Candidatus Thiodictyon syntrophicum: one gene and its partner. The protein of the gene in region 2 interacts with the protein of the main gene of each other region in a pairwise test. Links are inferred from orthologs where the notes say so. Each region holds a gene or a part of one and is shown on either strand. Other genes may lie near its edges.

Region 1 (9,945 bases), 1.4 Mb from region 2 along the record:
GCTCAATCAACCGAAGCGCCCGTGTAGAAACCAGTCGCGGCGGCCCCTGAGGTCCCGATAGACCCATAGCCGTTCGCCGCGCGGGCTGGTGGCGACGAAGTAGTCCCGCGCTACGGCGTGCTCATCCCACCAGCCGGTGTCGATGCGCTCGCGCTCCTGCCCCAGGTCCAGGGCGCCGTCCAGCCAGGGGCGGCCGTCGCGCACCACCAGGGGTTGGGGCTGCGGCAGGAGCCACAGGGGGCGGTCCGGACGGGGACAGCCGCGGCCGGACGCGCCGGGCTCGACCCAACACCAGGCGTGCTCGGGGCGGTGGTCGGCCGCCAGGGCAAGGCCACGCACCGCGTCCGGACCCAGACGGGCGCGCAGCCGGTCCAGCAGCGCGGTGTCCGGGGTACGGCCGGGGGGCAACAGACGCGCAAAGAGGTCCCCAGGGGTGGGGCTCAGGGGCTGGACCTGAGTCGCATCGAGGCCGATCCCGCACACCGCGGCCGGCAGTTCCAGGCGCTCCAGGTGCCCGCGCAAGAGTTCCAGCCAGCGCTCCGGGTCGGCCAGGGGTCGGGCGGCGCCCAGGCACAACCGGGTGTCGGGGTGCCGCGCATGCCCGAAGCGCCAGTCGAGCCGCGCCACCCCGGCCTGGCGTCCGAGCAGGAAGCCGCCCAACTCCGCGAGCAGGCGCCGACAAGGGAAGACCAGGGCCGGCGCCAGTTCCACCGCCGCGGGCAGTTCGAGGTAGCCGCGGTACGCGGCCGGGGGTACGAAGGGCGGGCGGGGGTCCGGGGTCTCGCCCAGCAGGCGCTCCAGCCAGTCCACCCGCCGTGGCCCCAGGCGTTCGCGCAACCCCTGGCGGGGCAGGCGCAGCAGGTCGCCGACCCGGCGTAGGCCCATGGCGGTGAGGTCCTCCAACTCCCGCGGGCCCAGGCCCAGGGCGCCCAGGGGCAGGCCGGCGAGGGCGGCGCCCAGGGCCGCACGGTCGGGGATGATCGGGCGCCCGCCCGCCCCGCCCCCGGCCTGGATCGCCACGACCAGGGCGCCCAGGGGCGTGGGCGCCAGGGCGAGGCGGCCCTCGTAGCCGAGCCCGGCCAGGCCCTCCCCCACCTGATCCAGCAGGGACTGGGCCCCGCCGAAGAGGCGCAGGCTGGCGGCCACGTCCAGCAGCAGCGAGCGGGGCGGCACCAGGCTGACCACGGGGGTGAAGCGGATGGACCAGGCGGCCAGGCGCGCCAAGGCCTCGCGCTCCGCCCCCGGGCGCAGCACCCGCACCACGAGTTCCGCGCAGCGGGCGCGGGCGGCACCGACCGTCAGCCCCGGGCGAATGCCCGCGGCGGCGGCGGCCGGGTCGCAGCGCAGGATGCGCTCGCCCTGGCGGGTGGTGCTGATGGCGAGCGGCACCCCCGCGGCACAGGCCCGCCCCAGGACCTCAAGGGGTAGCTGGGGGAGATAGAGCGCGAGCCAGCGCATCGGCGACCCCCGCAAGAATGATTGAAGGCCACACAGCATTGAAATTGAAGGCCGAGCCGGCCGGTTGATATTTTCAGACTGCTCGGACCTTGCTGCGTAATTGCGCGTCGCCTGCTTCTTGAGGCGCCACGGCCCCGGTAAATGGCAGGTGCAATACCGCCCCGGCCCGGCCGCCGCGCTGTTTGAGGACCGTCACCCGGTAACCGGTCGGGGCCGTCTGCACCTGCAGACGCAGGGCGGCGGGCGAGGGCTGGCGGGCGGCCCCCGGGTCCCGGAACAGGAAGGCCAGGGCCTCACCGGCCGCGGCGGCCAACTGGAGCCGACGCAGCGCCGTTGCGTCCCAGCGCCCGCCCCACAGCAGCACCGCCGCACAGGCCCCAGAGCGCAGGCCCTGCTCGGCGGCCCAGGCGCACCGCTCCCCGGCGCTCACCAGCACCAGGCGCTCCAGGCCGACACCCTGGGCGGCCAAGGCCGGGGCAAAGGGTTGCAGGGGCGGGTCCACCAGCAGCAGCCAGCGGGACTGGGCACTGAGCCGGGCCAGGGCCGGCAGGACCAGCCCGAACCCGTCCGCGGGCTGCTCCCCGAGCAGTTCGCTCAGGCTGCCGGGGGGCCAGCCGCCCCAGGGCAGTTCCCGGTCCAGGGCGGCGTGCCCGGTGGGGACCCCCGCCGGCGCCAGGTCCTGCGCCACCCGACCCTGCCAGAGGTCGGGACGCCGCGCGAGAAGCTCTTGGATGGACATGTGTCAAATCGTCGTTGTCGTTGTCGTTGTCGTAATCGGAGAAGCGATGCAATTTGGGGTGCGAGAGAATCCGGGGCTACGATAACCTCGATTACGATTACGACAACGACAACGACGCGAAAAGCATTCCTGACACATGTCTGACACCACTACAGCCGTTGCGGCGCGACCAATCCCAGTCGCAGCACCCCGACGGCGATGCCCTCAATGACCAGTTCCTGTTTGCGCAGGTCCACCGCGATAGGCGGGAAGTCGGGGTTCTCCGCCAGGAGCTGGACGCGATAGACCCAGTGGGCCTGGCGGCGCAGGCGTTTGACCGTGACCTCGTCATTGAGCCGCGCCACCACGATCTGGCCGTTCTGCGCCTCTGCAATGGCATGTACGGCGAGCAGGTCCCCATCCAGAATGCCCGCGTCGCGCATACTGCTGCCGCGTACCCGCAGCAGGTAGTCGGCCCGGGGGCGAAAGAGCCCCGGGCTGATCCGGTGCCGGTCCTCCACATGCTCCGCGGCCAGGATCGGGCTACCGGCGGCGACCCGGCCGATGACCGGCAGGCCCGCCTCAGCGCCGCCTGTACCGGAGCGCCCCAAGGTCCCCTCGTCAGACTCACCGTCGGCCCCGCACGCAATCAGCCGGATGCCCCGGGAGCGCCCGCGGGTGAGTTCGATGGCCCCATGCCGGGCCAGGGCGCGCAGGTGGTCCTCCGCCGCATTGGCGGAGCGAAACCCCAGTGAGCGGGCGATCTCGGCCCGGGTCGGGGGCACCCCGGTCACGCGCAGGTGGCGCTCGATCAGGTCCAGAACCAGGCGTTGGCGGTCGGTGAGTTGATCGGTCATAACTGTATTTTTATCCAGATGTGGGCGCTTTGCAAGGCCGTTGTCGAACTGTCGGCGGGCTTGGCCCGGGGCGCCCGACACCCTATCCTCCCCACCCATGAATGACGCCAAACGCCGCCTGATCTTCGAGCGCCTGCGCGCCGCGAATCCGACCCCGACCACAGAGCTTCAGTACCGCAGCCCCTTCGAGTTGCTGGTCGCCGTGATCCTCTCCGCGCAGGCGACGGACAAGGGCGTCAACCAGGCCACCGCCCGGCTCTTTCCCATCGCCAACACCCCCCAGGCGATCCTGGACTTGGGCGAGGAGGGGCTGAAGGCGCAGATCCGCACCATCGGGCTCTTCAACAGCAAGGCACGCCACCTGATCAAGACCTGTGAGCTGTTGGTGAGCGCGCACGGCGGGGCTGTGCCGCGGGATCGCCAGTCGCTGGAGTCCCTGCCCGGGGTGGGCCGCAAGACCGCCAACGTGGTGCTGAACACCGCCTTCGGTGAGCCGACCATGGCGGTCGACACCCACATCCTGCGGGTCGGCAACCGCACCCGCATCGCCCCGGGCAAGACCCCGGCGGTGGTGGAGCAAAAGCTCCTGCGGCACGTCCCCCGGGAATTCCTGAAAGACGCCCATCACTGGCTGATCCTGCACGGGCGCTATGTCTGCGTGGCGCGCACCCCCCGCTGCCCCGCCTGCCCCATCGCCGACCTGTGCGAGTTCCCGGACAAGCATCAACCTAAAGAAGAGCAGTTAAGCCGCAAATGAACGCAAATGAACGCAAAAAATACCGTGGCTTGCGGACGCCCGTCGAACCAGGCCGGTCCACCCGCGGGGTGACCTCCCGGCATCGCACAGCAACGAGTAAGTTGATGTCTTTATTTGCGTTCGTTTGCGTTCATTTGCGGCCAAATATTCTTTCCGGGAGCGCGCGCGGGCGCTGGCCTGGGCCCGCGTGACGGAAGCCACCAGGGACAGTCCCGACGGCGCCGCGCTGGCTCAGGCGATCAAGACCTGGGGCCAGGAACTGGGCTTCCAGCAACTGGGCATCGCCGCGACTGACTTGAGCGTCGCCGCGGCCCACCTGGCGGAGTGGCTCCGCGCCGGATATCACGGCGAGATGCACTACATGGCCCGCCACGGCACCCGCCGCTCCCGCCCCGCCGAGTTGGTACCCGGTACCCGCAGTGTGATCATGGCGCGGATGGACTATCTGCCGCAGACCCGCACGGCCATGGCCGCGGCGCTGCGCGACCCCACGGGCGCGCTCATCTCCCGCTATGCCCTGGGCCGCGACTATCACCGGCTCCTGCGCCGCCGCCTGCAACGGCTTGCCGAGCGCATCACGGCGGCGATCGGCCCCTTCGGTCATCGCGCCTTTGTGGATTCGGCCCCGGTGCTGGAGAAGCCCCTGGCGCAGCACGCGGGCCTGGGCTGGATCGGCAAGCACACCAATCTGATCGACCGGCGGGCCGGCTCCTGGTTTTTCCTGGGGGCGCTCTACACGGATCTCGCCCTGCCCCCGGATACCCAGGCCCGGGACCACTGCGGTCGCTGCCAGGCATGCCTCCGCGCCTGCCCGACCGGGGCCATCGTCGCGCCCTATCGACTCGACGCCCGCCGCTGCATCTCCTATCTCACCATCGAACACCCCGGCCCCATCCCGGAGCCCCTGCGCCCCCTGCTCGGCAACCACATCTACGGCTGTGACGACTGCCAACTGGTCTGCCCCTGGAACCGCTTCGCCCGGCTGACGGCAGAGCCCGCCTTTCTGCCCCGCCACGGACTCGCCGCGGCGACCCTGGTGGAACTCTTCGCCTGGGATGAAGCAACCTTCCTCGCACGCACGCAAGGCTCGGCGCTGCGGCGCATCGGCCACGAGCGCTGGCTGCGCAACCTCGCCGTCGCGCTGGGCAATGCCCCGCCCGGCCCGGCGGTGACGGCGGCCCTGGCGGCCCGCGCCGACCATGCGAGCCCACTGGTGCGCGAGCACGTCGGCTGGGCACGGCGGCACCGCCCGGACGATCCGCAACGGTTTTGAGTTTTCGGTTCTTCATTTTTCGTTTAAACTTATTAAACAGTGCGTTACGAAAAACGAGAAACGAGAAACCAAGTACCATGGGGATCAGTGCACCGCTCGGACGGGCTGGCCGTACCGACCGAAATGGATGAGCAACCGCCCCAGGGTCGTCGCCCGCCAACGCGGACGGTGATTGCTCCGGCGCAGGATTAAGATAAACTCACGCTTTCATGACTACCGTGACCCCGACCGGGGGCAGGACCGGACGGTCCCTGGCGCGCTTGGCGCGCCGGCGCGTGCCGACGGCCTTAGCCCCTGGGATCAGCTTGTCGATCAGGATGCCATGCCCTATTTCGTCTATCAGATCACGCCGCCCCGCACCCTGACGCACCGCGCGACCCTCGCGCGCTACCAGGATGCGCGCGACCAGGTCCGCGCCCTGCGCGCGGCCGACCCGGACGCCGGCCCGGCCGCGTATCGGCTCATCTTCGCGGGCCAGATGGCCGAGGCGGAACGACTTCTGTCGCTGCCGCGCGATGAACGGGTGATCGGTGAGGACTGATCCCGCAACCGGCAGCCAAGATGCTTGAGAACACCATTACCCGCGCCACGCACCGACGGCAATATCACGCCGTCCTGGACCAATGCCGGGACACGGTGCTGGTCTTTTTCGACGCCCAGTTGACGGAGCTGTTCCAGAACGCGGGGGCGGCCCTGCTGGACTTCGCCGAGCGGGCCGAGAGCAACGCGGTCCAAAGCCGCTTCTTTGAGGCCATGGGCCAACTGACGCGGCGGCGCAGCGACATCGAGCATATCTTCCGCCAGGAAATCAATCTCGGGTTCGAGAACCTGGACAAGTCCAGCAACCCGGCGCAGCCGCTGCCGGACTCGGCCGGCAGCCACGGCGTGGAACTGTCGCTGGTAGAGCCGGACGACATGGAGGAATCGGTCGCGGCGGAAAATCTCATCCTGCGCGCCAACGCCAACTACTTTCCCGAGCTGTACGCCCTGAGCCAGCGCTTGAGCGTCGTCAACGGCGGCAAGAAGCTCAAGGACTTCGAGATCCCGGCCAGCCCCCACCACCTGGTGCACTCCTTTCGGCGCGCCATCGAGGGGCTGGACGTGCAGATCCGGGTCAAGATCATCCTCTACGCCCTGTTCGACAAATTCTTGCTCAAAAAGGCGCGTCCGACCTATGCCGAGTACAACAGCATCCTGATCGGCGCGGGGATCCTGCCGAACCTCAAACCGGTGCACCTGCGCGCGGATGCCCGGCGGGACGCACCGGAACGCAAGACGGAGCGCGACCGGACCGGGGTCGAGGGGCAACGTGGGGCGGGTGGCGAAGCCGGTCAACGCCCCGCCGGGGGCGATATGGCGGAGCCCCAGGCCCTGGGTGCTGAGTTATTCGACTCCATCTTGGACCTGATGTCGAGGAAGCACACGCAGCGCCGCGGCAGACCCGGCACCGGCGGCGTCGGCAGCAGCGGACCAAGTTCCGCGGAGGCCCAGGCCCAGACCAACGAACTGTTGTCGGCGATCAACAGCCTACAGGCCAGCCACACGCCCGAACTGGTCTCCACCGCGGTGACCGAGGCGACCCAGTTCCCCAACATCGAGGTCGACGCGGCCTTCGTCACCCGTGTCAAGGAGGCCCTGAGCCTGGAGCGGCAACAGGTCTTGAACACCATCGACCGCGACAAGCTCTCCCCGATGGATGCGGACCTGATCGACCTGATCGGCATGCTGTTCGAGTACATGCTCAATGACCCGGTGTTGCCCAATGTGGCCAAGGCCCTGCTCAGCCACCTGCACACCCCCTATCTCAAGGTCGCCCTGATCGACCGCCGCCTGCTGGTGGACAGCCGCCACCCGGCGCGGCGCCTGCTTGATCAGATGGTGGAGGCCGGCAGCCTCTGGGTGGAGGAGGGCAACCCGGCCCGCGGCATGTTCCCCGCCATGCAGCAGATCGTCGATCGGGTCCTCCAGGAGTTTACCGAGGATGTCGGCCTGTTCGACGAATTGCTGCGCTTCTTCGACGAGAAGATGGCCGAACAGCAGCGGCGCAGCGACACCATGGAACAGCGCACCCAGGAGGCCGCCCGCGGCCGCGAGAAACTGGCCCTGGCCAAACAGCGCGCCGCACACGAAATCGAGGGGCTGGTCGGCCTCTTCCCGATGCCCACTCAGGTCGCCGGCTTCCTCTCCAAGACCTGGCTCGACAATCTGGTCTTCATCCTGCTGCGCGACGAACAGCAAGAGCGCGGCACCGCCTGGAAGCAAGCAATCGGGATCGCCGAGCAACTGGTCGGGCTCTTTGATCGGCGCGCCTCGGCAGAGACCCTGCGCACGCGCATGGCCGGCATCCCGAAACTGCGCGAGGCCATCGTCAGCACCGCCGCGCGCATGGGCGGCGGCTTCAACACCGCGACCGTCGATGCCCTGCTCACCCTCCTGGACGCGCCCCAGAACTGGCAATCCCAAGCCCTGGAGCGGCCGCAGTTCGCACCGTCCCAGGCCCCCGAGCAGGCCGCCGCCGCCAGCACCCCGCCCACGCTCGCGACCAGCACCAGCGGCGACGAGGACCTCTCGGAACCGGAGCGGCAAATGGTGGAGCGTCTGCGCAAGATGCGCTTCGGCACCTGGTTCGAGTTCACCGACATCCCCGAGGCGGCGCCCCGGCGCATCAAGCTGTCCTGGATGAGCCCCTTGACCTCGACCTGCATGTTTGTGGAACGCTCCGGCATGCAGGCGGAGATCAAGAGCCTGCGGGACCTGGCGCGCGAGATCCTCGACGGCCGGGCCCGCGTGATTCCGCGCCCCAAACACCCCTTCATCGACCGGGCGCTGGTCTCCATCCGCAAGATGCTGCAAGTCGGCGGCCCCGGCGGGGTTTCGGCGCCGCCGCCCGCAGGCTAGTACGGCGCCGTCGCACCCTGGGTCGGAAAAGAATTTCTCACAAAGACACGGAGACGCAAAGGAAGAAATCTTAAGAAACGGTTACTGATAAGTTAAACAACTCCAGTAGGGACTGCCTATAGCGCGATTTTCGTTGTCGTTGTCGTTGTCGAGGTTATCGTAGCGCCCCGGATTCTCTCGGACCACAAAGTGCATCGGTTCTCCGATTACGACTACGATTACGACAACGACAACGACAACGACAACGATTGTTCTAGACTCGCTACTTCGGGCAGGCGCAATACACTACACCAGGTGGTCGATATCCAACCCCCAGCGGTCGAGCATCTGGCGGTAGACCGTGAGTTCCACGTCGGCAAAGTGACCGTCGGAATGGGCGACCAGGAGCAGGGTCTGCGCCAGGTAGCGGCGCAGCCCCGGGTCGGTGACGCCGGCCAGCACCGCGTCCACCCACTGTGTGTCAGCCAGGCCCACATAGCGCGCGGTGCCGGCATGGGCAATCAGGTCGTCGCAATAGCCGTCGAACACCAGGGCGAAGAGGTTGCGATCCGCCCCGATGGTGTCCAGGACGCCGATCCGCTCCAGGACCTCCATCTCGCCCTCGGCGACGTCACCGTCGCACACGATGAAGAGCGTGATGATCCGCAACATCGCCTCCGGGCTGTTCTCGGGATAGGGGGTCAGTTCGGGCGGGGGTGAGGGGCTGAGTTCGGGCAGGGTCATGGGGTACTCCGGTCGGCATCGAGTGTGCGGGGATACATGATCGCACAGGCCGCGCTGCCGTAGCGCGCGGACGGCAGCGACACTCCACGGACTCGCGCCGACCGCCGACGGCCGGATAAAGATGATTTGTCCGCAAATGAACGCAAATGAACGCAAATAAATTCAGGGGCTTGCTTGCCGGTTGGTCGGCAGCCTGATAACCCGGGCGGGAGGCCTCCTTGGCGAACGACAAGTTACTGTCTTATTTGCGTTTATTCGCGTTCATTTGCGGACGAAAACGCGACCGGAAATTCTTAAGGACCCACACCCCATGTTCTTCCCCATACCCGAACCCGTCCGCCGCCAGGCCAAGACACCCCATGAACTGACCATGGTCAACCTCCTGATCTTCAACCTGCTGACGCTGATCGCGCTCCTGGGCGGGAGCTTCGTGGAGCCGGACTCCAGCCTCGCCCCCTACCGGGTCCCGGGGGTCATGGTGCCGCTCGGCCTGTCACTCGCCATCGTCGCCTACAGCTTCCTGCGCGCGCGCCGCGCGACGCGTGCCGGTCCCTGGTTTCCGGCTGCCCATTGGCGGCTGGCGAGCGGGCGTTACAGGATTCTGTTGGCCGTCTATCTGGGGGGTGCCGGTCTGATCGGGCTTGGCTGGCTCCTGGCCCACACCCAAAAGCTGCCCGGGATGCAGGCAATGATGTTCATCGCCCTGCAACGGGTGGCCATCGCCCCCATGTTGATCGCGCTGATGGTACTCGTCATGCTGGCGTCCGGCGCCATCTATCAGGCGCAGCGCGGCGAGGTGCCGGACCGCCTGATCCAGCGCTTCCCGCCGCCGCCCGACCTGACCGGCGCGGACACGGAGTTTGCATCGGGCGCGGCTGCGGCCTGATCATGCGCGGCCCGGCCCCTGGCGGCCGGACCAGCCACCAACCTTTTTCTTTCAACCGACCCACATCGCCTGCCCATCCTTAAGGAGTGACCATGAATCTGACCCCCAACCTGCTCGCCGCCGCCGTCCTGTCCGTCGGCGCCCCGACCGCCATGGCCGACACCAACCCCAAGGTGGCCCTGGACGTGACCATCGGCGGTGAGCCGGCCGGCACCATCACCATCGAGTTGTTCGCCGACGTGGTGCCCAAGACCGCGGAGAACTTCCGCGCCCTGTGCACCGGCGAGAAGGGCGTCGGCAAGAGCGGCAAGCCGCTGAGCTACGCGGGCAGCACCTTCCACCGCGTCATCCCCGGCTTCATGATCCAGGGCGGCG
Region 2 (10,407 bases):
ACAGGCTGAGGAGTGGGCGGATTGGCCCGGCGCGCCGCTGCCCGAGGCTGTGACGCGGCGGCGCGACCGGCCCTCGATCGTCTGGCTGATCCCGCTGGTGGCCCTGGTCATCGGCGCCTGGCTCGCCTACAAGACTTATGCCGAGCAGGGGCCGCGGGTCCAGATCCAGTTCAACTCCGCGGCTGGGCTCCAGGCCGGCAAGACCAAGGTCAAGTTCAAGGACGTGGACGTGGGGGAGGTGACCGCCATCGATGTGAGTCCGGATCTGAAGTCGATCCTGGTGACCGCCCAGCTCAAGTACGGATCCAGTGCCTACCTGACCACCGATACCCGTTTTTGGGTGGAGCGCCCGCGGGTGAGTGCGAGCCGGGTGTCCGGTCTGGAGACGCTGCTGTCGGGACCCTATATCGCGATCGATCCGGTGACCGAGGGTAAGTCGGCGCGCCGCTTCCTGGGTCTGGAGGAACCGCCGCTCTTCACCACCTCGGAGGCCGGTAAGCGCTTCCTGCTGCGCTCCCCGACCCTGGGGTCGCTCAATATCGGTTCTCCGGTCTACTACCGGCAGATCCAGGTCGGGCAGGTGGCGGGCCACCAATTGGAGACGGATGGGGGGTCGGTCAACATCGAGATCTTCGTCTCCTCCCCCTACGACCGCCTGGTCTATACCAATACCCGCTTCTGGAACGCGAGCGGGCTGGATTTTTCGATCTCCACCGCGGGGGTCACGGTGGACACCCAGTCACTCCTGTCGGTGCTGATCGGCGGCATCTCATTCGACACCCCGGATACCATCGACGGGGAGCGCAAGGCGGCCGCGGCGGGCGAGGTCTTGGCGCTCTACCCGAGTCGGGAGCAAGCCCACGAGAAGACCTACGCCCACAAGGATCGCTACCTGCTGTATTTCAAGGGCTCGGTGAGCGGCCTGGCGGTGGGCGCCGCGGTGCGGTTGCGCGGCATCGCCATCGGTCGGGTGCTGGACGTGCAGTTGATCTTCAATGTGGACGACTACGACTTCCAGATCCCGGTGCTGGTGGAGGTCGAGCCGGAGCGCATCGGTGTCAGTGGCGACCCGGGGCGGATCGAGCCGGCCGCCGTGGTCGAACGCCTGGTCGCCAATGGTCTGCGCGGCCAGCTCAAATCGGATAATCTACTGACCGGTGCCCTCTATGTGGACCTGGATTTCCATCCTGGCGCCCCGCCGGAGCGCCCCTCGCGGCATGGCGACTATGTGGTGCTGCCGACCGTGCCGGCGCCCTTGGAGGCCCTGACCACCAGGGCGACCAGCGTGCTCGAAAAGCTCGATCGCCTGCCGATCGAGCAGCTCGGCCGCGACCTGGGTCAGGCGGCGGCCGGCGCCAACGCGCTGATCAACTCCCGGGAATTGCAGGGCGCGGTCGCAGAGACGCAAGCGGCCCTGGCCGCGGTGCGCAAGAGCGCGGAGCGCCTGGATGGCGAGCTCGCACCGCAACTGAGCGCGGCCCTGCGCGCGACCTCGACCACCATGAAGTATGCCGGTGACATTGTGGCGCTCAATTCTCCCCTATATATCGAGATGGAACGTATGTTTGCGGAGGTGGGCGCCGCGGCGCGCTCCGTGCGGCTCATGGCGGACTACCTGGAGCGTCACCCGGAGGCGCTGCTGAAGGGCAAGGCGGGGGGGCGCTAGTGACAGCGGCAGTGGTTGGCGACGGGGCCGTCGTCGGGCGCGCGGCGAGGCCCGCGAAGCGGACTCATTTCTCCCTTTGCTGGTGGCTTGGCTGGGTCCTTGCCGTCGCCGGCTGTGCCGGCTCACCCCCGTCGAACTTCTTTACCCTGAGACCACTACCCGCGGCGGACGGGCACGCCGCGGTGACCGGCGGTACCCTGGGCATCGGGTTGGGGCCGGTGACCTTTCCCGGCTTTCTGGATCGGCCGCAGATCGTCTCGCGCGATGGCAACAACCGTTTGGCCCTGGACGAGTTCAACCGCTGGGGCGGGACCCTGCAGGACGACTTCCTGCGGGTCTGGAGCGAGAACCTGGCCTATCTGGTCGGCACCAGCCGGGTCCTGATCTTCCCGACCGAGGTCCGCTTCCCACTGGATTTTCGCATCACCGCGGACGTGCTGACCTTCGAGGGCACCCCGGCGGGCGAGGCCGTGCTGAAGGTGCGCTGGGCGGTGCTGGACCCCCGCCTGGAGCAGACCCTGGCGGCCCGCGAGACCAGTTACCGTCAGCCCCTGCGCCCGCCGGCGGATCAGGCGGCGCTCATCGCTGCCATGAGCGCGGCCCTGGGTGCCTTCAGCGAGGACGTGGCCGCAGTCCTGCGCGGTCTGCCCAAGCCGACGGCGCCGCCGGCCGCGCCGCTCCTGTATTGACCCAGGGCACACGCAGGTGCCGGAAACCGTCGAATTAGCTTTTCCGAATATTAGCGTCGTCTGATGCTATTGCCTCATGTATCGATCCCGGGGACTCGGTCTGCGGGTGTACCAGCCACCGGCCCGGCGTACCTGACCAGCAGGCGGAAAGGCCGGGGACAAAGCGGCGGCAAGGATTGTGTGCGTCCCGGCAATTAGCTCTTGTAAAAGGCGCGCCGGGGCGTTACGTTTTCGCTTCACGGCATGCGGCGACCCGGGAACCGGCCCGCTGCTCTGGTTGCAGGGTATTGGTGCAGTGTCGCCGCCGGCTCAACCGGGGTGGGCCGGCGGCCCGCACGGCCCCGCGGTCATTTTCCTGACCGCCGCGTTGCTTGCGCCTTTCGCCCCCGGTGTGGGGCCGGCGGCGCGATCGGAAATATCATTTTCACATTACCACAAGAAAACCCCGGAGGGCGGAGTAACATGGTCAATTTCGCGAGATGTCACGAACAAAATCACAAGATCACGGAGATCTCCAATGTCTTTCTCTATCTCATTCGCAAGCGCGCCATGTGTGATACCGACTGCGCGCGCCAGCTCTTCTTTGAATACGTAAGCAAGGTTCGCCAGCACATGGAGATGGTGGACGCCCAGTTCTGCGGGCGTCTCATTCAGAGTCAGGACCGGCTCATGGTGAATACCGCCGACCGCTTCCTGTCCGGCTCCGTGGAGATCAAGCGGATCTTCGCCGCCTACCTCAAGGACTGGTGCGACGAGCGTAAACAGGAATTGAAGATCGCCGATCACGCCGCCTTCGTGAGGGACACCAATCAGATGTTCGGGTTGGTGCTCGATCGCATCCAGCGCGAGACCGAGAATCTGTATCCGTTGATTCGGCGCCTGGAGGAAAGGACCGAACGCGTCGCCGCCTGAGCGGGGCCCGGCCCTTGAGGTAGGTCCGGCGCGGTCCCCGCCGCCGGGCGGTCGCCGGGCTCAAACCGTCGCGCAGGGCTATACTCTCCTGCGCCGACCAACCGGAGTCATCCCATGCCCGCCCCGCTGCCTGCCACCGCCGAACGCGTCGATCGACTCGAGGCCTCGATCGACCGGTTCGTCGCGAGTGTGGGGATCGAGTTCAACAAGCTCTATAAGTCCCAGCAGCGCACCACGGCGGAGATGCGCGAGTTCAAGGACGAGATGCGCGAGTTCAAGGACGAGATGCGCGAGTTCAAGGACGAGATGCGCGAGTTCAAGGACGAAATGCGCGAGTTCAAGGACGAAATGCTGGGATTCAAGGCCGAAATGCTGGGATTCAAGGCCGAGTCCATCGCCGAGCGCCGCGAGATGAACCGCAAGTGGGGCGACCTCGCCAACAAGCTCGGCACCATGGTCGAGGACTTGGTCTACCCCAGCCTGCCGCGCATCCTGCGTGAGACGCTGGGCCGCGAATTCGACAGCATCCAGGCCCGGGTGCGGTTGCGTCTGCCCGACGGGCGGGTGCGGGAGTTCGATGCCTTTGCCATCGCCCCCGAGGTGGCCGCCTTGAACAGCACCAAGGCCACCCTGCGCAGTGCGGATGTCGACCGGCTGATCGATGAGATCGCCGCCTTCCGGGAATTCCTGCCCGCGCGCGCCCATTTGCCGGTCGTCGGCATCCTGGCCACCCTGTCGGTGGACGACAGTGTGCTCAACTACGCCGAGCGGCTGGGCTTCCTGGTGCTTGCCGTGGGCGATCAGGTCATGGAGGTCAAGAATCGGCCGGGGTTCGAGCCCAGGTTCTGGTAGTCCAGCGCCCGATCATTTCACTCGTGTCCCCGCGGGACCGGACTCCCACAGGGCAAGGCTGAAGCATCGGACGCCGGGGCGCGGGCAGGGTGCGATCAGATCTGATGTGTTAACGCACATGTCGTAGGGTACGCATCGCGCACCTACAGCTACAGGCTACCGGGCGTTCTCAAGGACCGGGCGTCGTTGTCGTTGTCGTAATCGTGGTCGGATTATTCGACAACGACAACGACAACGACAACGACAACGTACCCACGATCTCGATCACCACATCAGTTCTGATCGCACCCGCGCGGGCATCAGAGCAGCAGGGTGCGGATGTCCCCCAGGAGTCGCCCGAGCAGGGTAGTGAAGCGCGCCCCCGCGGCGCCGTCGATCACCCGGTGGTCATAAGACAACGATAGCGGCAGCATCAGGCGCGGCACGAATTCTTTTCCGTTCCATACCGGCTTCGTGTCCGAGCGCGAAACCCCCAGGATGGCTACCTCAGGGGCATTCACGATGGGGGTGAAGGCGGTGCCGCCGATGCCCCCGAGGCTGGAGATGGTGAAGCAGCCGCCCTGCATGTCGCCGGGCAGGAGCTTGCCGTCTCGGGCCTTTTTGCTGAAATCCATCAGGTCCCGGGCCAGGTCGTAGATGCCCTTCTTGTCCACGTCGCGCACCACCGGGACCACCAGCCCGTTGGGGGTGTCCACAGCGACGCCGATATGGGTGTAGTGCTTCATCACCAGTGCGTCGCCGTCCGGGGTCAGGGACGACTTGACCGTGGGCATGCGGTTCAGGGCCGTGGCGACGGCCTTGAGCAGGAAGGGCAGGAAGGTCAGTTTCACCCCCGCCGCCTCCGCGGCGTCCTTCTGCGCCTTGCGGAAGGCCTCCAACTCGGTGATGTCCGCCTCATCGAACTGGGTGATGTGCGGGATCGAGAGCCAGCACCGGTGCAGGTGCCGGCCGCTGAGCTTCTGGATGCGGGAGAGTTCCTTGACCTCGACGGGTCCGAACTTGGAAAAGTCCACGGCCGCCGCGGCGGGGAGCGCGAAGGGCAGGGCGCCCGCGGCGGACGCCGCGGCCCCCTGGGCCAGGGTGCGCTTGACATATCCCTGCACGTCCTCCCGCAGCACGCGGTCCTTGGGCCCTGACCCCTTGACCAGGATCAGGTCAACGCCCAGCTCCCGCGCCAGACGCCGCACCGTGGGGCTGGCGTGGGCCTTGCGACCGGCAGCACCGATGGCGGCCAGGTCGTCCGGACGCAGGGGCACCGGGGCCTGACGCCGCTCGGCCTCGCCAGGGGCGCGCTGGGGGGGCGTCGGCGCGGGCTTGGCGGGCGGTTCCGCGGCCGGGGCTGGAGCAACTGCCGTCGGCGCCGCCGCGCCGCCGCCATCCACCCGCAGCGTCAGGATCAGGTCGCCCTGGCTCAGTTTGTCCCCGAGTTGGACCGCGATACCCTCTACTACGCCGGCCTGCGGCGAGGGGACCTCCATGGTCGCCTTGTCGCTCTCCAGGGTCAGGATGGATTGATCCTGTTCCACCCGCTCGCCCGGGGCCACCAGGATCTCGATCACGGGCACCTCGGCGTAGTCACCGATGTCCGGGAGCAGGACTGAGATGGTCTCGCCGACCCCGCTCACGGCTGGGGCTGCGGCCTGGGTCGGGGCCGCCGTCGGGCTGGCCGCCGTCGGCTCGGCCACTGGCGACGCCGCGGGGGGCGGCGCCGCCGCATCCTGCGTCGCCAGTGTCATCAGCGGGCTGCCGGCCGCTATCTTGTCCCCGACCTTGACCAGGAGGTCCTGGATCACCCCGCCGCGCGGCGCCGGGATCTCCATGGTCGCCTTGTCGCTCTCCAGGGTCAGGAGTGACTGTTCGGGTTCGATCCGCTCGCCGGGGGCGACCAGGATCTCGATGATCTCGACCTCGGCGAAATCGCCGATGTCGGGCAACAGGATGGTTTCGAGGTGTGCCACGCTGTATTCTCCAAAGCCTGTGTTGCCGGGCGTTTCAGACGGTCACCGGATTGGGCTTTTCCGGGTCGATGCGGTATTTGGCGATGGCCTCCGCGACCCTGGCGGCGGGGATCGCGCCCTCGTCCGCCAGGGCCTTGAGGGCGGCTACCGCCACATAGTAGCGATTGACCTCGAAGAACTTGCGCAACTGACTGCGCATGTCGCTGCGGCCATAGCCGTCGGTGCCCAGCACGACATAGCGACGCGGGCAATAGGGCCGAATCTGATCGGCATAGGCGCGCATATAGTCGGTGGCGGCGATGACGGGTCCGCGGGTGTCGGTGAGTTGGGCCGTCACATAGGGCGCCCGCGGTTCGTCCTCGGGGTGGAGCATGTTCCAGCGCTCCGCGTCGATGCCCTCGCGCCGTAGTTCATTGAAGCTTGTGACACTCCACACCGTGGCGCCCACGTCGAAGTCACGGGCGAGCAGCTCGGCCGCGGCCAGCACCTCGCGCAGGATGGTGCCGGCGCCCAGCAATTGTACCCGGTGGGTGCGCTCCTCGCCCCGCTGGACGCGGTACATGCCCTTCAGGATGCCGGTCACCGTGCTCCCATCAGGCCCCTCCGGCAGGGCCGGCTGGGGGTAGTTCTCGTTCATCGTGGTGATGTAATAGAACCACCGCTCCTTCTCCTGATACATGCGCCGCAGTCCGTCCTGGACGATCACCGCCAGCTCATAGGCATAGGCCGGGTCATAGGAGATGCAGTTGGGGATGGTGGCGGCCAGCAGGTGGCTGTGGCCGTCCTGGTGCTGGAGGCCCTCGCCCGCGAGCGTGGTGCGCCCGGCCGTGCCGCCGATCAGGAAGCCGCGCGCCTGCATGTCACCGGCGGCCCAGGCCAGGTCGCCGATGCGCTGGAAGCCGAACATCGAATAGTAGATATAGAAGGGGATCATCGCCTGGCCGTGGTTCGCATAGGCCGTGGCCGCCGCGATCCAGGACGACATGGCCCCGGCCTCGTTGATCCCCTCCTCCAGGATTTGCCCCTTCTTGTCCTCCCGGTAGGACATCACCTGATCGGCGTCCACCGGCTGATAGAGCTGGCCGACGGAGGAATAGATGCCGACCTGGCGGAACAGCCCCTCCATGCCGAAGGTACGCGCCTCGTCCGGGACTATCGGCACGACCAGGGGGCCGATCTCCTTGTCGCGCAGACAGATGTTGAGGATGCGCACGAACGCCATGGTGGTCGACTGCTCCTTGTCGCCGGTGCCCTCCAGGAGCGGGGCGAAGGCGGCAAGCTCAGGGACCGTCAGCGCCGCCGCCGTGTCGTGCCGGGCCGGCAGGAAGCCGCCCAGGGCCTCGCGCAGTCCGTGCAGGTGGCGCATCTCCTCGCTGTCGACGGGGGGCTTGTAGAAGGGGGTGGCGTCGAGCTGATCGTCCGACAGCGGGATGTTGAAGCGGTCGCGGAAGGCCTTGAGCGCCACCTCGCCCATCTTCTTCTGGGAGTGGGTGATGTTCATCCCTTCGCCGGCCACGCCCATGCCGTACCCCTTGATGGTCTTGGCCAGGATCACGGTGGGCTGACCGGTCGTCTTCACGGCGGCGGCGTAGGCGGCATAGACCTTGGCCGGGTCATGACCGCCGCGGTTCAGGCGCCAGACGTCCTCGTCGGTCATATTGGCGACCATCTCGGCGGTTTCCGGATACTTGCCGAAGAAGTGCTCGCGGACAAACTTGCCGTCTCGGGCCTTGTAGGCCTGGTAGTCCCCGTCCACGCACTCCTCCATGCGCTTTAGGAGCACCCCGTCCTGGTCGCGGGCGATCAGCGGGTCCCAGTAGCTCCCCCAGATGACCTTGATGACATTCCAGCCGGCCCCGCGGAAGTCCGCCTCCAATTCCTGGATGATCTTGCCGTTGCCGCGCACCGGGCCGTCGAGGCGCTGCAGGTTGCAGTTGACCACGAAGATGAGGTTGTCCAGCCGCTCCCGGGAGGCGAGCGCGATGGCGCCCATGGACTCGGGCTCGTCCATCTCCCCGTCCCCCAGAAAGGCCCAGACCTTGCGGTTGCTGGTGTTGACCAGCCCCCGGTCGTTGATATAACGCATGAAGCGCGCCTGGTAGATGGCCATGATCGGGCCCAGCCCCATCGAGACCGTCGGAAACTGCCAGAAATCGGGCATCAGCCAGGGGTGCGGATAGGAGGAGAGGCCCCCGCCGTCCACCTCCTGGCGGAAGTTGAGCAGGTCGTCCTCGCTGATGCGGCCCTCAAGGTAGGCGCGGGCATAGATGCCCGGGGCCGAGTGGCCCTGGATGAACACCAGGTCGCCCCCGTGGTCCGGGGTGCGGGCGTGGAAGAAATGGTTGTAGCCCACGTCGAACAGGGTGGCGGAGGAGGCGAAGGAGGCGATGTGGCCCCCGAGTTCCGTCGACAGCCGGTTGGCCTGCACCACCATCGCCATGGCGTTCCAGCGCACGAAGGAGCGGATGCGCCGCTCCATGGCCCGGTCACCGGGGAAGCGCTCCTGCTGCTGGACCGGGATCGTGTTGAGATAGGCGGTGTTGGCGCTGTAGGGCAGATGGGCCCCCGAGCGCCGGGCCTTGTCGATGAGACGCTCCAACAGGAAGTGGGCGCGGTCGACGCCCTCCTGTTCCAGCACGCCGTCCAGGGCGTCGAGCCACTCTTGGGTCTCTTGCGGATCGATATCGGGTCTGTTGGTCATGACGGTTCCCGGTCAGCGGTCATGGCGGGGGAGGCGCGTAAGGTCCGCAGTATATCAGGGCGAAGCGGCGACAATGGTGAGGATGTGTTGGGGCAATGCTCGGTCGACACGCAAGGCCTAATCCGCGCGAAATCTCTTAGATCTCCACCCACCGTGCCAGCGCCGCCTTGAACCCGGCCGCGTTGGTCGGTTTGGCGACGAAGGCGTCCATGCCGGCGGCCAGGCAGCGGTCCCGGTCCTCGGCACTGGTGTTGGCGCTGACCGCCAGCACCGGGGTGCGCGGCCAGGCGCGCTCGGCCTCCAGGGCGCGCAGGCGGCGGGTGGCCTCGTAACCGTCCATCACCGGCATCTGGATGTCCATCAGCACGATGTCGATACCGCCCTGGGCGAAGACCTCCAGGGCCTGGCGCCCGTCGTCCGCGACCAGGACCTCCAGACCCAGTCCGGCCAGGATGCGGCGGGCGACCTTCTGGTTGACCAGGTTGTCCTCGGCCAGCAGGGCGCGCCGCGCGCGGGGCCGCGGTGGCGGCTCCGGTGCCCGGGCGCTGCCGGGCGCCAAGGGCAGGCGGACCTGCAGCTCCGAACCCCGGCCCGGTTCACTCTGCATCCAGATGCGCCCGCCCATTTGGTCCAGGAGCCGGCGGCAGATGACGAGCCCCAGGCCGGCGCCGCCGTAGGCCCGGGTGGTGCCCCCGTCCGCCTGGGTGAAGGGGCTGAAGACCCGCGCCTGGGTCTCGGGGGTCATGCCGATGCCGGTGTCGCGCACGGTGAGCGCCAGCTCGAAGCGACCGTCCGGCAGGGGCCGCCCGCCGAGCGCGACCGTTACCGTGCCCGCGGGTGTGAACTTGAGCGCGTTGCCCACCAGGTTGCGCAGGATTCGCGTCAGGCATGCCGGGTCCCCCAGCAGGCAATCGGGCAGCCCGGCGGCCAGGTCCACCCGGTAGTCGAGCCCCTTGGCCGCCATCGCGTCGCGAAAGGCGTCGGCGGCGGCCGTCAGCACGGGACCCGGCGCGAAGGGGGTGGTTTCGGCCGCGAAGCGCCCGGCCTCGATCGTGGACAGGACCAGAATATCGTTGATGATGTCGAGCAGGTGTTCGGCGGAGCGGCGGGCGGTGGCCAGATGCGGCGCCTGCTCCGGGGTCGGGCCGCTGTGCTGCAATGACTCGAGCATCCCCAGCACCCCGTTCATGGGGGTCAGAATCTCGTGGCTCACGGTGGCCAGGAATTCGCTCTTGGCGCGGTTGGCGGCCTCCGCCTGCTCGCGCGCCCGGCGCTGCTCGGTCACGTCCAGGTGGATGCCCACCATCCGGTAGGGACGGCCCGCCGCGGTGCGCAGGGCGCGCCCGCGGGCCATGATCCAGAGGTAATGCCCGTCCTTGTGGCGCAGTCGGTGGACGTTTTCATAGATCTCGGTCACACCGATCAAGTGGGCGCGCACCCGCTCCCGGGAGGGCCCCAGGTCGTCGGGGTGCACGCGCGCCTCCCACTCGGCAAAGGTATCCTGCAGCTCCGCGGGGGCATGACCCAACATCGCCTTCCAGCGCGGCGACAGGTGGACCCGATTGGTCTCCAGGTCCCAGTCCCAGAGGCCCGCGTTGCTGCCCTCCACGGCCATGTCGAGGCGCTCCT

Evidence for each region.
Region 1: the proteins of aceE (region 2) and nth interact in binary tests that used the Escherichia coli proteins (3 or more experiments, as listed by UniProt). The link is inferred for Candidatus Thiodictyon syntrophicum from one-to-one orthologs.

The regions. Positions count from the first base shown.
Region 1 is NZ_CP020370.1:1,712,548-1,722,492, reverse strand. The notes cover bases 2,221-4,960. They hold nth (endonuclease III), read left to right. Parts: upstream 2,221-3,130; coding sequence 3,131-3,790; downstream 3,791-4,960. Other genes in these bases: queG (tRNA epoxyqueuosine(34) reductase QueG), read left to right, coding at 3,978-4,960; lexA (transcriptional repressor LexA), read right to left, coding at 2,347-3,033. Also shown: THSYN_RS07420 (Y-family DNA polymerase), read right to left, coding at 7-1,458; translesion DNA synthesis-associated protein ImuA, read right to left, coding at 1,532-2,197; more of queG, read left to right, coding at 4,961-5,063; THSYN_RS07395 (hypothetical protein), read left to right, coding at 5,386-5,604; THSYN_RS07390 (DUF1631 domain-containing protein), read left to right, coding at 5,625-7,961; THSYN_RS07385 (hypothetical protein), read right to left, coding at 8,247-8,684; THSYN_RS07380 (hypothetical protein), read left to right, coding at 8,995-9,570; THSYN_RS07375 (peptidylprolyl isomerase), read left to right, coding at 9,663-9,945. UniProt on the Escherichia coli protein: DNA repair enzyme that has both DNA N-glycosylase activity and AP-lyase activity. The DNA N-glycosylase activity releases various damaged pyrimidines from DNA by cleaving the N-glycosidic bond, leaving an AP (apurinic/apyrimidinic) site.
Region 2 is NZ_CP020370.1:271,596-282,002, forward strand. What follows is about bases 5,912-9,113. They hold aceE (pyruvate dehydrogenase (acetyl-transferring), homodimeric type), read right to left. Parts: upstream 8,779-9,113; coding sequence 6,112-8,778; downstream 5,912-6,111. Other genes in these bases: aceF (dihydrolipoyllysine-residue acetyltransferase), read right to left, coding at 5,912-6,077; THSYN_RS01185 (PAS domain-containing hybrid sensor histidine kinase/response regulator), read right to left, coding at 8,915-9,113. Outside these bases: THSYN_RS01150 (paraquat-inducible protein A), read left to right, coding at 1-9; THSYN_RS01155 (PqiB family protein), read left to right, coding at 1-1,666; THSYN_RS01160 (PqiC family protein), read left to right, coding at 1,666-2,355; THSYN_RS01165 (hypothetical protein), read left to right, coding at 2,818-3,267; THSYN_RS01170 (hypothetical protein), read left to right, coding at 3,382-4,119; more of aceF, read right to left, coding at 4,419-5,911; more of THSYN_RS01185, read right to left, coding at 9,114-10,407. UniProt on the Escherichia coli protein: Component of the pyruvate dehydrogenase (PDH) complex, that catalyzes the overall conversion of pyruvate to acetyl-CoA and CO(2).